4 regions of the Flammeovirga sp. SubArs3 genome follow, and region 4 is predicted to be linked to each of the others. Evidence: riboswitches for the same ligand, from Rfam matches in the RefSeq annotation. Region 4 holds a riboswitch; each other region holds the start of a gene.

Region 1 (3,217 bases), on a different contig from region 4:
GCAACGTATAATCTATTTTAGCTCTTAATCTTCCTCCAGGGCCAATTTCTGTAGACCTCTGGCCTGAAGTTGGGTTTTCTGCAATCACTCCGCTTGCATCTTTTGGATACAACTCATTGATTGAGCTCTCGGTCATATCTCTACCGCCATAATCTACCATAGCATCTAAAGTATGTCCTTTTTTATCTTTGAATTTATGTTGATAAGCTAAGTTTGCACTGTAGTATAAACCACCTCTTTGCCAATATTCACTAGAAATATATTCCGTCTCGTTAATCGGTTGGTCACTCCCTCCAATTTGTTGGTATTCATAGAAATTCGCATCCATCCCACCATACATTTTAAAATCACCAACTCTACCAGATAGTTTAATGAAATCATTATCCGAAATAGAATATTCAGCACCCGCTTGAATACCCATTACTTCGAAAGTACGTTCTCTTTCTCCATCAGAAATCACATAAGAAGTGGTATCATTTGTAGTAGTTCTACGTTCAGATTTATAGCTACCTGGACCTGGTCTCTTATTGTAATTAGCTCCGATATAGTAGTTCCATTTTTTCTTTCTGAAGTTTAGTAAGAAGTCTCCACCAATTCTTCCATACCTACCCACATTAAAGTTGGCTACACCATTTACACCTTCTAACTTATTTTTCTTTGTGATGATGTTGATAATACCAGCAGTACCATCGGGATCATACTTTGCAGAAGGGTTTGTAATCAACTCTATATTTTCAATTGTACTAGCAGGAATTTGTTGTAATGCTTCAGAAGCATCTAATACTGAAGGTCTACCATCAATTAAAACAGTAAATCCAGAACTGCCTCTTAAACTCACATTGCCATCACCATCTACAGTTACAGAAGGAATATTTTCTAAGATATCTACTGCTGTTCCTGACATTGCGGCAAACTGAGTTCCTACATTAACTACTTTCTTATCGATATCATAAGTCACAGAATTTTGAGTACCAACTACTTCAACAGCGTCTAAAACTTCAGCATCTGTAGACAACTCTACTTCTCCTAAGTTTGCTTTATAATTGGGTTTACCTATTTCAACACCATCAATAATATTCTTCTGAAAACCGATAAAAGAGATTTCAACAGTAAACATTCCTTCAGGAATATTTTTCACAACAAACATACCTTCAAGGTTCGTTACTGTTCCTCCAATAAGTGTATGTGATGCTTGATCAAAAATACTTACAGTAGCATATTCTACAGGTACATTACTACCTGCTTCTTTTACCTTACCTAGAATAATACCTTTTTTAATTGGGTCGTTGGCATATGCTGCTGAAACAATAATGAAAGTTATAAATGCGATTAATGTGGAAGTTTTTCTGAACATGAATTGAGTCGAATTTAAATGATATCACAAAAGTAGGTTTCAAATCTGTAGCAAATCTGAAGAAAACTGTAGTTTTATTTTTTTTGAAAAAAATTCGATTTATTCCACTCTTTGTGAGTATATTAGATTACAGTGTTCATAAAATTTGAAAAAAAATAAAGCATGAAATCTATTGATCTTTAAACCAATTATCTATATTTGCATCGCATTACTTATCAAGAAAGGCAGAGGGATTGGGCCCAATGAAGTCTTGGCAACCTGCGCTCCTCAAAGCAAGGTGCTAACTCCCAACTCGAAGGTGTTCGAGAAAAGATGAGTTTATCTCCAGAAAAATTTCATTAAGTACTGTCAATCAGTACAATGTCTAAAATTGATAAGTACTTGGGTTAACATTTAATCTTAGACTGATTGGCTTTTAGGAATATTTATCTCAACTGTTGTATTATTATTTTATCAACAGTATTTACTAGCTGCTTTGAATTACAGGAGCAGCTTCAGATTATGGGAGACGGAAAAGGAAACTATTCTTTTACGTTTGATTTTTCACAAAGTAAAGAGTTGCTAAATATTGTTTCTGCTTATAAAAATGCAGAGGGCAATAGCATTTTCCAACCCAGTCAATTTAAGAAACCTTTGATGCTCATTGCAGAAGAACTTGATAACGTTCCCGGTGTGTATGATAGTAGATCAGTGATCGATACTACACATTGGAAATTAGGAATTAGGTTCGCCTTTGTTGACATCCATGCCTTAAATAGTGCACTATCAAAATTGGACAGAGCCAAAAAAAATGAGGACACTTTTTTGAAAATGAAAAAAAGAAAGGCCGAATGGATACGAAATGTCGATTGGAAAACGCTTATTACAGAACATATGCCATCATCTTCGGATGCCAATACGATTATGACTCAGCATATCGACTCTGCAAATTATAGTTTTCACTGGATGTTAAACCGAGAAATTAAAACAGTTAAATCATACGAAATAGAGCGTTTAGGCTCAACCGAACTCATATATAAAGGCAAAATCCCAAATAGTGATAATGTAGACTTCATTACACAATGGGATGTTAAATTCAAGTAGATTCTAAGAACAGAATATAAAATATGACGTATTTATTCACATCCGAGTCCGTTTCAGAAGGACATCCTGATAAAATCGCTGATCAAATTTCAGACGCGATTCTAGATGCTATGTTAAAGCAAGACCCTGCCTCTCGCGTGGCTTGTGAAACTATGGTAACTACTGGATTAGCTGTAATCGCAGGTGAAGTTACTACAAAAGCATACGTTGAAATCCCTGACGTTGTAAGGGAAACAATTGATAAAATCGGATATAACAAAGAAGATTACTACTTCGCAGCACACTCTTGTGGTGTACAAGTAGCTCTACATAGTCAATCTCCAGACATCGCTCAAGGTGTAAATGTTGGAGAAGGTGTCGACAAAGAACAAGGTGCCGGTGACCAAGGTATGATGTTCGGTTATGCGACAACTGAAACTGAAGACTATATGCCAATGGCTTTGGCTTTCTCTCATGGCTTAGTGAAAAGATTAGCTGAAATCCGTAAGCATGAACCAGAATTAATCGGTTACTTAAGACCTGACGCTAAGGCTCAAGTTACCATCGAATATAATGAAGACAATACTCCTTTAAGAGTTCATACTATTGTTGTTTCAACACAACACGATGAGTTCCCTGGAATTTCTGACGATGACGCATTAGCACAAATCGCAGAAGATGTGAAGAAGCATGTTATCCCTACAGTTATCCCTGCAGAGTTGATTGATGCGAATACAATTTTCCACATCAACCCAACAGGTAAGTTTGTTATTGGTGGTCCTCACGGTGATGCTGGATTAA
Region 2 (3,217 bases), on a different contig from region 4:
CTGGTTAGCATTCTCCATGCAAGAACTTGTACAGCATGATTTTCATTCCACATACTATCGTTAAGACATCTCCAATGGTTCACATCCATCTGATCAGCATTATCAATCTGAGTTTGACAATTACTACATAAGTAAGCGTGGTCTGATGTATCTTTAGATGACTTTGGTTCAACTAAATAAGGAGATAAATTTTCAGTGGCACCACATAATTCACAGGTATTTCTACTTCTTTTTTCAAGTTCTTTATCTAAACTCATAATATATATTTGAATCTTTTTGAATGATAATCCGATCCTTTTTTAACAAAAGGTAAACAAATTTGCATAAAATTATTGAGGTAGCCTTTACTTGTAAACGATTATTAAAAAGACTATCTGAAGTAGTAGAACCATAAGTTATTTATTCATCCGTAAATGGGTTAGAAAACTTGGGGTCATTAAGGAAGGTTTCATCGGTTAACATTTTCAAGAAGCTTAATATAGCTTTCTTTTCTTTTGCTGTTAAATGCAATACTATTGGGTCTCCTGGAAAAATAGGTTCATTGCTTGCTTCTCTGATCAAAGGGTCTAGTGTGGCACTCATCACGATATGTTCATCGTAATGTTCAATAACCTCTTCAAGAGTCGAAAACCTTCCATCATGCATATATGGAGCTGTTACAGCAATATTTCTTAATGTTGGAGCTTTAAATTTGCCCTTGTCATAGATAGACCCACTTACCGTCATTAATCCATCTTTTAGTTGTTCATCATTATCTAAACCATTATTGTGGAAACCACGAAATCCTTTACCATCTCCAGAAGTTAGAATATTTAGGTGGCAGTCGCCACAGTTACCACCTCTTAAGTTCTGTGATGGTTCTGGGTGTGTGAAGAATAACTGTATACCCAATAATTCTTCTTCAGTAGGGGTATAGCTACCTTTTAGGTATTGATCATATTTTGAATTACTTGAGATTAATGTTCTTTCGAATTGAGCGATTGACATACCAATTCTTTCTTCTGTAATTTCTTCACTACCAAATACAATCTTAAATAGTTCAGGATATCTATCGTCAGAAGTTAACCGCTCAATCACTTCTGTTAGTGTCATATCCATTTCCAAAGGATTTTCAATAGGTTCTAAGGCTTGTTGCTCTAAAGAGTTTGCTCTTCCATCCCAAAAGAATTTAGCTTGCCAAGGGGCATTTTGGATAGACATACTACTAAAAGTACCCACTCTACCGTGAATTCCTTCGGCTAATGCTTTTCCATCTGTAAATGCCAATTTTTGTTGATGACAAGTAGCACATGAAGTAGACTGATCTCTTGATAATTGGGTGTCGTAAAATAACATACGTCCCAATTCAACACCAACAGTAGTTGTAGGGTTGTGATCTGGTAATGTATATTGTTTTCCAAAATGTGAAGGGAGTTCAAGAGGGTATGCTTCATTCTTGATCGCCTCTTTGTCTGATTCACAACTTGTAAGAAAAAGGAAAAGTATTAAAGAGTAACTACAGAATTTAATCGATTGCATGTTATTTAGGTTTGTAATCAATTTACAAAAAAATGCCGAAATATGATGATGAAGGTGAGCGTAATCATTTTAATAGGTAAGACAGTAGTGTTAATGAATTGAAATTAATTGCTCGGAATAAATCTGTTTACTAAAATTGTACTGAAAACATCAAGAACCTTAAATGGTGCCAACCGAGCAAAGCAAGCCACGGTGGCAAAATCGATGTGGTCTGATTCTAAGACAAAATAAAAGCAGAATCCTCCCAATATCTTGATGTAGCTTGCAATTTAATACCACTTAAATGTGTAAACTAACATGCAAAAAGAACCTTTTGAATTGAATTTACAAGAATGCTATGCCATCTTAAAAGGAGGTTTTGTATCATCCTCTGAAGAAGTAAAGTTAAGGAGCTTAACGATGTTACAAGCTGAAAAACTATTAGGATTAAGAAATAAACAAGACCATTCTTCTCCTAAGTTTTATGGTAATTCACTTCTCTCTAAAATAGAAGAATACCTATCCAATAAGACTGAATAGGTATTTTTAGGTAAAGAAATATTTTTAAGTAGTCACACTATAGTATCTAATATTTTATTGGGTTTTTAAAACAAAAGTCTAATAGGCCGAAGATAGTCCTTTCGAACCTTACTGTCTGTTGACTGTGAGAATCGGTCGGATATATCTTGTGCAATAATTTGTATTTGATGGGACTTTCTCAGAAAAAGAATCCTTGTTTTAAAATACAAGGTTTTATTCTTACGCTTAAATCTTAATGTTGTATTCTGAGATAATCCTGTAGTTCTTGCTTTTTGGATTAAATCATAAAAAGAAGCGTGATCCTCTTTTACAATTAAATCAGTGATCAATGCTTTATTAGAGCCAAAGTATTGGGTCCAGACGATATTACTCAATTTAGTATTGTAAAAATCATCTATAGTGAGCATTATATCAAAAGCTGGAGATTCAGTATGTACAGAATAACTGTATACAGGTTGTGCTCTAGAAATATCTGTTTTATAGAAATTCTGTAGTATGATCTTTCTTAGTTCTCTGCATATAGGAGAAATTTCTAATATAAAGTTCTTATCATAACCACTTTTTCTATCACATAAACCAATTAATCCAACTTGTCTGGAGTTGTCATAGATAGGGATCAGTATATAAGAAAACCAAGACATTCCACTATTAAAACGTTCTTGATCGAAACTGAAAAATGGTACTCTTCTATGATACGATAATTTCAAATAACGATGTGCCTTTGATGGCGTTGATAATGGACCGTTCCCCATCATAGGGATACGGCCATGATTTTGGTTACATTCTATAAGTTGTTTATAGTTCGTTAAGTAATGTTGGTCTTCTACTAAACCTATGAAGCCATAACTACTCCCGGATAGCTTACAGAGTTGATGTATACTTTTGTGTAAGATCTCTAATTCGCCAACAGAATTGCTTCTGATCTGCTGAGAAATAGTATGTAGCATCTTCTTATACTGATCCTGAATAGTAGTGCTGTAAGTCATAGATTGAATAGAATTTTAAAATTAGGTCTAACAGGAATTCAATTAAACAAACATCAATGTCTTGTCAAAAGTTGATGAGGTAAAAAAAAGAGAAGTGAGGTTTCGTTGCTTTTGTGATTATTTTAGACCAAATAATTATGACTTCTCATTTCATGTACTTTTTAAGTATGGTATTATTCTTATAGACAGTTGAA
Region 3 (3,217 bases), on a different contig from region 4:
AACATTATATGATTACTCCACTGGGGAATTAGAAACAATCAACTTTAATAGTGTACTACCTCTAAACAAATGGGGTGGATTTACTACTGTTTCAAAAAAATTAGCCCAAGATAAAGTAACTCTATCATTAGGAGCGAGAGTAGATGCCAATGATTATTCTGATTCTATGAATAATTTATTAGATCAGTTTTCACCAAGATTTTCAGCATCGTATCAATTTACTCCTAGATGGAGTTTAAACTTCAACACAGGCATTTATTACCAATTACCTACTTACACTACGTTAGGATACAAAGAGGGTGAAGACTTTGTAAACAAGGACAATGGTTTATTATACATTAGAAACAAACAACTAGTTGGTGGTTTTGAATACAAGATTCCTGAAAAGAACTTAAAGTTTACAGTTGAAGGGTTCCAAAAGTTATACGATCAATACCCATACTCTATCAACAATGAAATCTCATTAGCCAACTTGGGTGCCGATTTTGGAGTAATTGGATCTGAAGCTGTAACAAGTACATCAAAAGGTAGATCTAGAGGTATAGAGTTTATGGCTCAACAAAAATTCTTCAAGGGTTTTTATGGTATTCTAGCCTACACTTACGTTCAGTCTGAATTTACAAATGCCGACCCTAACGTTTATGCTCCTTCTTCTTGGGACAGTAGAAATATTGTTAGTTTAACTGGTGGTAAGAAACTTAAGAGAAATTGGGAAATTGGTGCTAGATGGCTTTATTCAGGTGGCACACCCTATACCCCATATGATGTAGATGCTTCTATGGATAAACAAGTATGGGATGCAGAAAGAAGAGGCGTAAAAGATTATTCTCAAGTAAATACATTACGTTTATCAGCCAATCACCAATTAGATGTTAGAGTGGATAAATATTATTACTTCGACAAGTGGAGTTTAAATGTTTATTTTGATATTCAGAACATGTACGGATATCAGTCTAAAGGACAACCAATACTTACTACAGAAGTAGATCAAAATGGAAACCCAGTCACTGATCCAAACGACCCAAGTAAGTATTCTCCGAAATATATCGAGACAACCAACGGAATTGTTCAACCTTCTATTGGAATCATAGTTGAGTTATAATATTTCTAAAAATACAGCTAAAAACCCTCGTTTTATTCAAATAAAAAAGCGAGGGTTTGTTTTTTATTAAATTCTCACTTTACTTTGAAGCATCATACCATTTACATCTAAGTAAGACGTAAGTGTTTATAAAGAAGAGGCCAGAGACTAGGCTCTAAGACCCTCTAGCAACCATCACAAAAGTGAAAAGGTGCTACATCCTAGCCTAAATTTTTAGGAGCTATAAGCAAATATCGGAACGTCTGAAAGGATCCTCCTTCTACTACACACACCAATATTTTGCATCCTAGATTAGGCTGATGTACATCTTCTCATCATTGCTTTTAATAGAACATCAATACCAATCTGAAAATACAATGCAAGAGCATTCTTTTACATATAATAATCAGTATGACCTTGAACTTGGGGAGAGCTTACCTGAATTCACACTGAATTACTTTACTGCTGGAAAAATGAAGAAAGATTTTTCCAATGTAGTTTGGGTTTGTCATGCATTAACCGGTAATGCGGAAGTGTTTGATTGGTGGAATGGTTTATTTGGCAATGACTGCATTTTTAATGAAAAAGATCATTTCATTATCTGCGTTAATGTTTTAGGATCATGCTATGGCTCAACAGGACCAACATCTGTCAACCCTGCCACCAATAAACCTTATTACAAAGATTTCCCTAATATTACTATTAGAGACATTGTCGGTTCATTGGAGATTCTAAGAAATCATTTGGGCATTGATAAAATCAATACTCTTATTGGAGGTTCTTTAGGGGGACAGCAAGCACTAGAATGGGCTGTTCAACAACCAAAATTAATGGACAACCTAATCATCTGTGCTACCAATGCTAGACATTCTGCATGGGGTATCGCTTTCAATGAAGCACAGAGAATGGCTATCGAAGCAGATCCTACATGGGGAGATAATGATGAAAATGCTGGTATTAACGGCCTAAAAGCGGCTAGAGCTGTTGCTATGCTTTCATACAGAAATTATAGCACTTACGAGGCTACTCAGACAGATAAAGACGATAACATTACTGATAATTATAGAGCCTCTACTTACCAACAATATCAGGGAGACAAGCTGACCAAACGATTTAATGCCTACTCATACTGGACACTTTCCAAAGCCATGGATTCTCATAACATGGGTAGAAATCGAAAGTCTTTAGAAGAAGCATTACAATCTATTGAAGCTTACACTCAAGTAATCGGAATTACAAGCGATGTTTTATTCCCAGTTTCGGAGCAAAGATACATCACTCAACACATTCCAAATGTAACTTACGAAGAGATTACATCCCTGTATGGACATGATGGTTTTTTAGTAGAAACACATAAAATTGCTGGTGCAATTAGCTCATTCTTTAAGCAAAAGAGTAAAAAAAGAATTCTGTTATCAAATTAGGCACGCCTTTTGTTTTTTAGTAAATTGTAATAATCGAACTCCGATTTAACATTCTACTTAAAAGACAGAAGCAAAATGAACAATATTAAGAATAGATTCTTCACGACATTAGCATTGATCACTTTGGGTGCATTAGTTTTTTCATGTTCAAGCAGCTCAGGAAATGCATCTTCTTCTTACTTCCAAAAAGAAAGAAAAAAATACGAGGTGATGGATATGCACTCAGATTGCCCACAACTTGTAAAATCTAGAAGATAAGCTAGAACAAATACTTTATATTCAATCCTTTTTTCGTATTTAAATGAAAAAAGGATTTTTTCGTATTTATCATCAGGCTTTATTTAAACAAGAAATTTTTTTATCTAACACTTTTTATAGAAATCCCATTACGTATTTTCAATATGCAAAGAGACATTGAAATCGCAGAGCTAAGAAGGCTAACCCAATATATTGATGATAATTTTGACTATGATTTCAAAAACTACGCAATGTCTTCTTTTACAAGAAGAGTAAGAAGAGTTGTGGAGTTATATAAATTCAGTTCAGTAGATGCATTAATCCGTAAGTTCAAAGACAACCCTGGATTCTTTCAAGATTTTGTCTCAGAAATTACCGTCAATGTTACTGAGATGTTTAGAGATCCTACATTTTGGATTTCACTTCGTGATGAAATCATTCCTGAAATCTTAAACGAGCATCAAAAGATCAATAT
Region 4 (3,217 bases):
AATAACAGCAATGACAATTATGGGTATAACACCAGAAGTTATGGGAATTGTCCTAACATTTGTACTTTCTGTAGATTCATTGATAGATATGGGAAGGACAGCTACAAATATATTTGGAGTATCTTCAGCTGCAACCTTCATTTCAAAGAGAGAAGGATTAATGGATATGGAAACCTTTAATAAAGAAAATTAAATATAAGATTCTAATATATATGTAATTGGTTACATTTGTATTAGAATTATCCAAGAGTCTGTTTTTAATTATTGAGAATGGGCTCTTTTTTATTATTGACTTATTTTTAGTTGGTTGTATAAAGTGTTATTATTGTACTATTTGTAGATTTTGTCGTAAATTGATGAACTATTCATCAAACAGCTCTGTTATAAAATTAAATCGTATAAACGTTATCAGACATTGAAGACAGAATATAATTGTAAAGCTGCAAAATTTGATTTATCTCAACTACCAATAATTACACTAACTGTTACGAAAGAAGAGCCTAACGTTTCAGATATTGCAGAATATAGACAACTTAAGAACAAGATCTTTACACTTCTTGATATGGAAGTAGTAATGGTTGTAGATGTCTCTACTCTAAAATGGTTAAGTGCAGAGTCGAGAGTGGCATTCGGTTTAAGTTTGAGAGAAACAGAATCAAAATTTGATCACATTCTAAAAAAATCATTTATAGTGATACCGAATGTGGTGGGGAAGGTAATTGTTCAGGGTGTAAATATTATAGCTCGCCCTAAAATACCACAAGATATTTGTAGGACAATGGGGTCTGCACTAAGAAAAGCAGAAGCCTATTGTGATGTGTTTCTCGTTAAAGAAAGAAAAGTAATATAAATGAAGAGGTTGTTAAAGTACTTAACAACCTCTTTTCTGTTCTTAAACGCCTCTTGCCTTTAAAACGTCTTGTAGAGCAAGTACCATCGTATGATTATGATGTGATACTGCTTGCTCATTGGCTGATTGAGCCAAGGTTCTTAATTCATCTGTAGTAAGTGATGAAAAGTGATCTAAAAATTGGATATATATATCTTGTGCTAAACTCATGATGTATTTTTTTAAATAGTTAAATAAAGAAAATTAAACTAACTCAAGCTGGTTGTTTCTAAGAGAAATATGTCGTTTTATCGACATTCTACCCCCTCTTATAATTAAAGGAGTTCCTTTGAAATTCCGTTGAGAAATGGCATCATTGAGTGCAGAAAGATAAGCACCTCTTGTGGAGGTCCATCCAAGATTTCCCACCTCTTTATTAAAAGAGTGGATGAGTTCATCATCTGAAAGTGATGATAACTTTTCGATACTGTTAAGATAAAAATCTTCTGTAAATGTCATAAAATAGCGTTTACGATGAAACATAAATTCATGACATCAAGAAAAATTTTGGAGAATGGTAAGGTAGGCGTTTTTGTCCATCCTACTGGACCACATCCATTCTACCACCGTGGCTAGTGCTCGGTTGGCATCCATTCAAGGATTCTTGATGTTGATACAAATTTAAAGGAATTAAATTATGTAATCCAAATCATTTTATAAAAATCTACTGATTTGGTAGAGTTTTATTTATTGGAGTATTGAAAAAGTATTTGTTTTCCTTTTCTAAAATAGATAGCATAGCATTTTGGCAAAAAGTAAATCAATGAGACTATATTGATCCTTTCTCTTTTTATAAAGTAATAAGTGATCAAAATAAAACCAATAAACTCAGTAAATAAAGAGGGAAGTACCGTACCTAATTCACCCAAAAAGTGAATGAAAAAGTAAGAAGAAACGATCAAAATACAGCTGTTGAGTACGACTACATTGGTAGAATGTTGCGGTTTGCCAATAGCATTGGTATAACTACCAAAGAAGGCCCCTAATGGATTAAATAAGGACGATAAGATTAAAATAACTAATAAGTAGTAGGCATCGGCATAGACTTCTCCATGTAAAAAGATAATAATTGGTTTAATCACTATCATGAAAATCAGAGATAAAGGCAGTATTAAAGAATAGACTCTGACCAACGTCTTTTTGAATTCATTCTTAAATTTATTGAGCTGACCGCTTTCAAACAAGACCACAATTTTAGGATAGAAAATCAATTGAATAGAATTCCCTAAAGCGAGTATAATTATTAAATACCGTTGTGCTAATCCTAATACTGCTGTGACTTCTAATGATAATAATCCAGCCGAAATAAATAACGTCATTCTTGATGCTATCGTACCAAAAATTGCCTTTAATGTACCTTGTTTAGCATAGAATATAATTTGTTTAAAGGTCTTAGGGTTAAATTTACTTTTGATGATCTTAAAAATGGGAAGTGTAGAAAGTGATAGGAAAAATACTACCGTATACATTCCGCTTAAACCCCATATTAGATCCTCTAATTTTGGCTGTTGAAGTTGCCATAAACCATAGCAAAGAAGACCCAAACAGATAATAGTAAATATATTGATCAGTACAGTTTTATGTAATTGCCTATTACTCTTATGAATATTTTCTATCCATTTTAAACTATTATTAGTGATTGAGTAGATAGGGTAGAGGACCAATAAACTACTAATTTCAGGGAATAGATTAAATAAACCGACCGCTAAAATGATACTACCAATTATTCCTTCAATAAGTAATAAACTGACGAATACGGTTTTGAAGGATGAATATTGTACATCTGCTTCTTTTCCAGAAGAAAACTTGACTAATGAAGCATACAAAACACCTTCTCTAATATTAATAGAGACATTGTAAACCGCGAGGAATAAAAACCATTTTCCTACAACAGAAGCTTCAAATAAATGAGTGATAAATAATAGGAGAGAGTAATTAATAAATAACTCGCTTACAGTGATAGTAATCGAAGATAGAAAAGGTCTCTCTGTGAATTGACGTATGAGTAATTTCATTATTAGGTAGTAACAACATCTATATTAAAAATAAGGATTAATAGATAGTATTAATAAATATAAGTCGCAAGTTGCAACTAAATATTCGTTTTTCATTATACATAACCATTTATCATCAATAAAATTCAATTGTCATTTACTGTTTATGTTTTCTTAATAATATTTAAACAAGTGATTGATTTTTAATATATTGTCGTTAGTAAGGGTATAAACAACAAAAGATTCACCTATGAAATTATTACAACTCTTATCGATATTATTCTTTTTGGCTTTATCCAATACATCATTTTCTCAAACAAGATTTGAGGTAGCG

What was found. A riboswitch is a leader RNA that binds a small molecule or an ion and turns the genes downstream of it on or off. The one in region 4 is predicted to bind S-adenosylmethionine.
Region 1: another riboswitch for S-adenosylmethionine. It lies ahead of QL232_RS07240 (hypothetical protein); the one in region 4 lies ahead of QL232_RS18200 (hypothetical protein).
Region 2: another riboswitch for S-adenosylmethionine. It lies ahead of QL232_RS14790 (hypothetical protein); the one in region 4 lies ahead of QL232_RS18200 (hypothetical protein).
Region 3: another riboswitch for S-adenosylmethionine. It lies ahead of metX (homoserine O-acetyltransferase); the one in region 4 lies ahead of QL232_RS18200 (hypothetical protein).

What each region holds. Positions count from the first base shown of each region.
Region 1 is NZ_CANDOA010000002.1:659,163-662,379, reverse strand. It holds gene QL232_RS07245 (TonB-dependent receptor) at 1-1,354, opposite strand, end outside; SAM riboswitch class I at 1,564-1,673, shown strand; gene QL232_RS07240 (hypothetical protein) at 1,856-2,437, shown strand; gene metK (methionine adenosyltransferase) at 2,461-3,217, shown strand, end outside.
Region 2 is NZ_CANDOA010000004.1:604,474-607,690, forward strand. It holds gene QL232_RS14780 (alkylphosphonate utilization protein) at 1-257, opposite strand, end outside; gene QL232_RS14785 (cytochrome c peroxidase) at 400-1,518, opposite strand; SAM-I-IV-variant riboswitch at 1,661-1,758, shown strand; gene QL232_RS14790 (hypothetical protein) at 1,816-2,037, shown strand; gene QL232_RS14795 (hypothetical protein) at 2,103-3,023, opposite strand.
Region 3 is NZ_CANDOA010000008.1:171,113-174,329, forward strand. It holds gene QL232_RS21100 (TonB-dependent receptor) at 1-1,102, shown strand, start outside; SAM riboswitch class I at 1,226-1,331, shown strand; gene metX (homoserine O-acetyltransferase) at 1,459-2,505, shown strand; gene QL232_RS21110 (hypothetical protein) at 2,581-2,763, shown strand; gene QL232_RS21115 (protein-glutamate O-methyltransferase CheR) at 2,907-3,217, shown strand, end outside.
Region 4 is NZ_CANDOA010000006.1:276,003-279,219, forward strand. It holds gene QL232_RS18185 (cation:dicarboxylase symporter family transporter) at 1-193, shown strand, start outside; gene QL232_RS18190 (hypothetical protein) at 416-850, shown strand; gene QL232_RS18195 (hypothetical protein) at 893-1,060, opposite strand; gene QL232_RS18200 (hypothetical protein) at 1,094-1,348, opposite strand; SAM-I-IV-variant riboswitch at 1,408-1,505, opposite strand; gene QL232_RS18205 (polysaccharide biosynthesis C-terminal domain-containing protein) at 1,573-2,904, opposite strand; gene QL232_RS18210 (hypothetical protein) at 3,134-3,217, shown strand, end outside.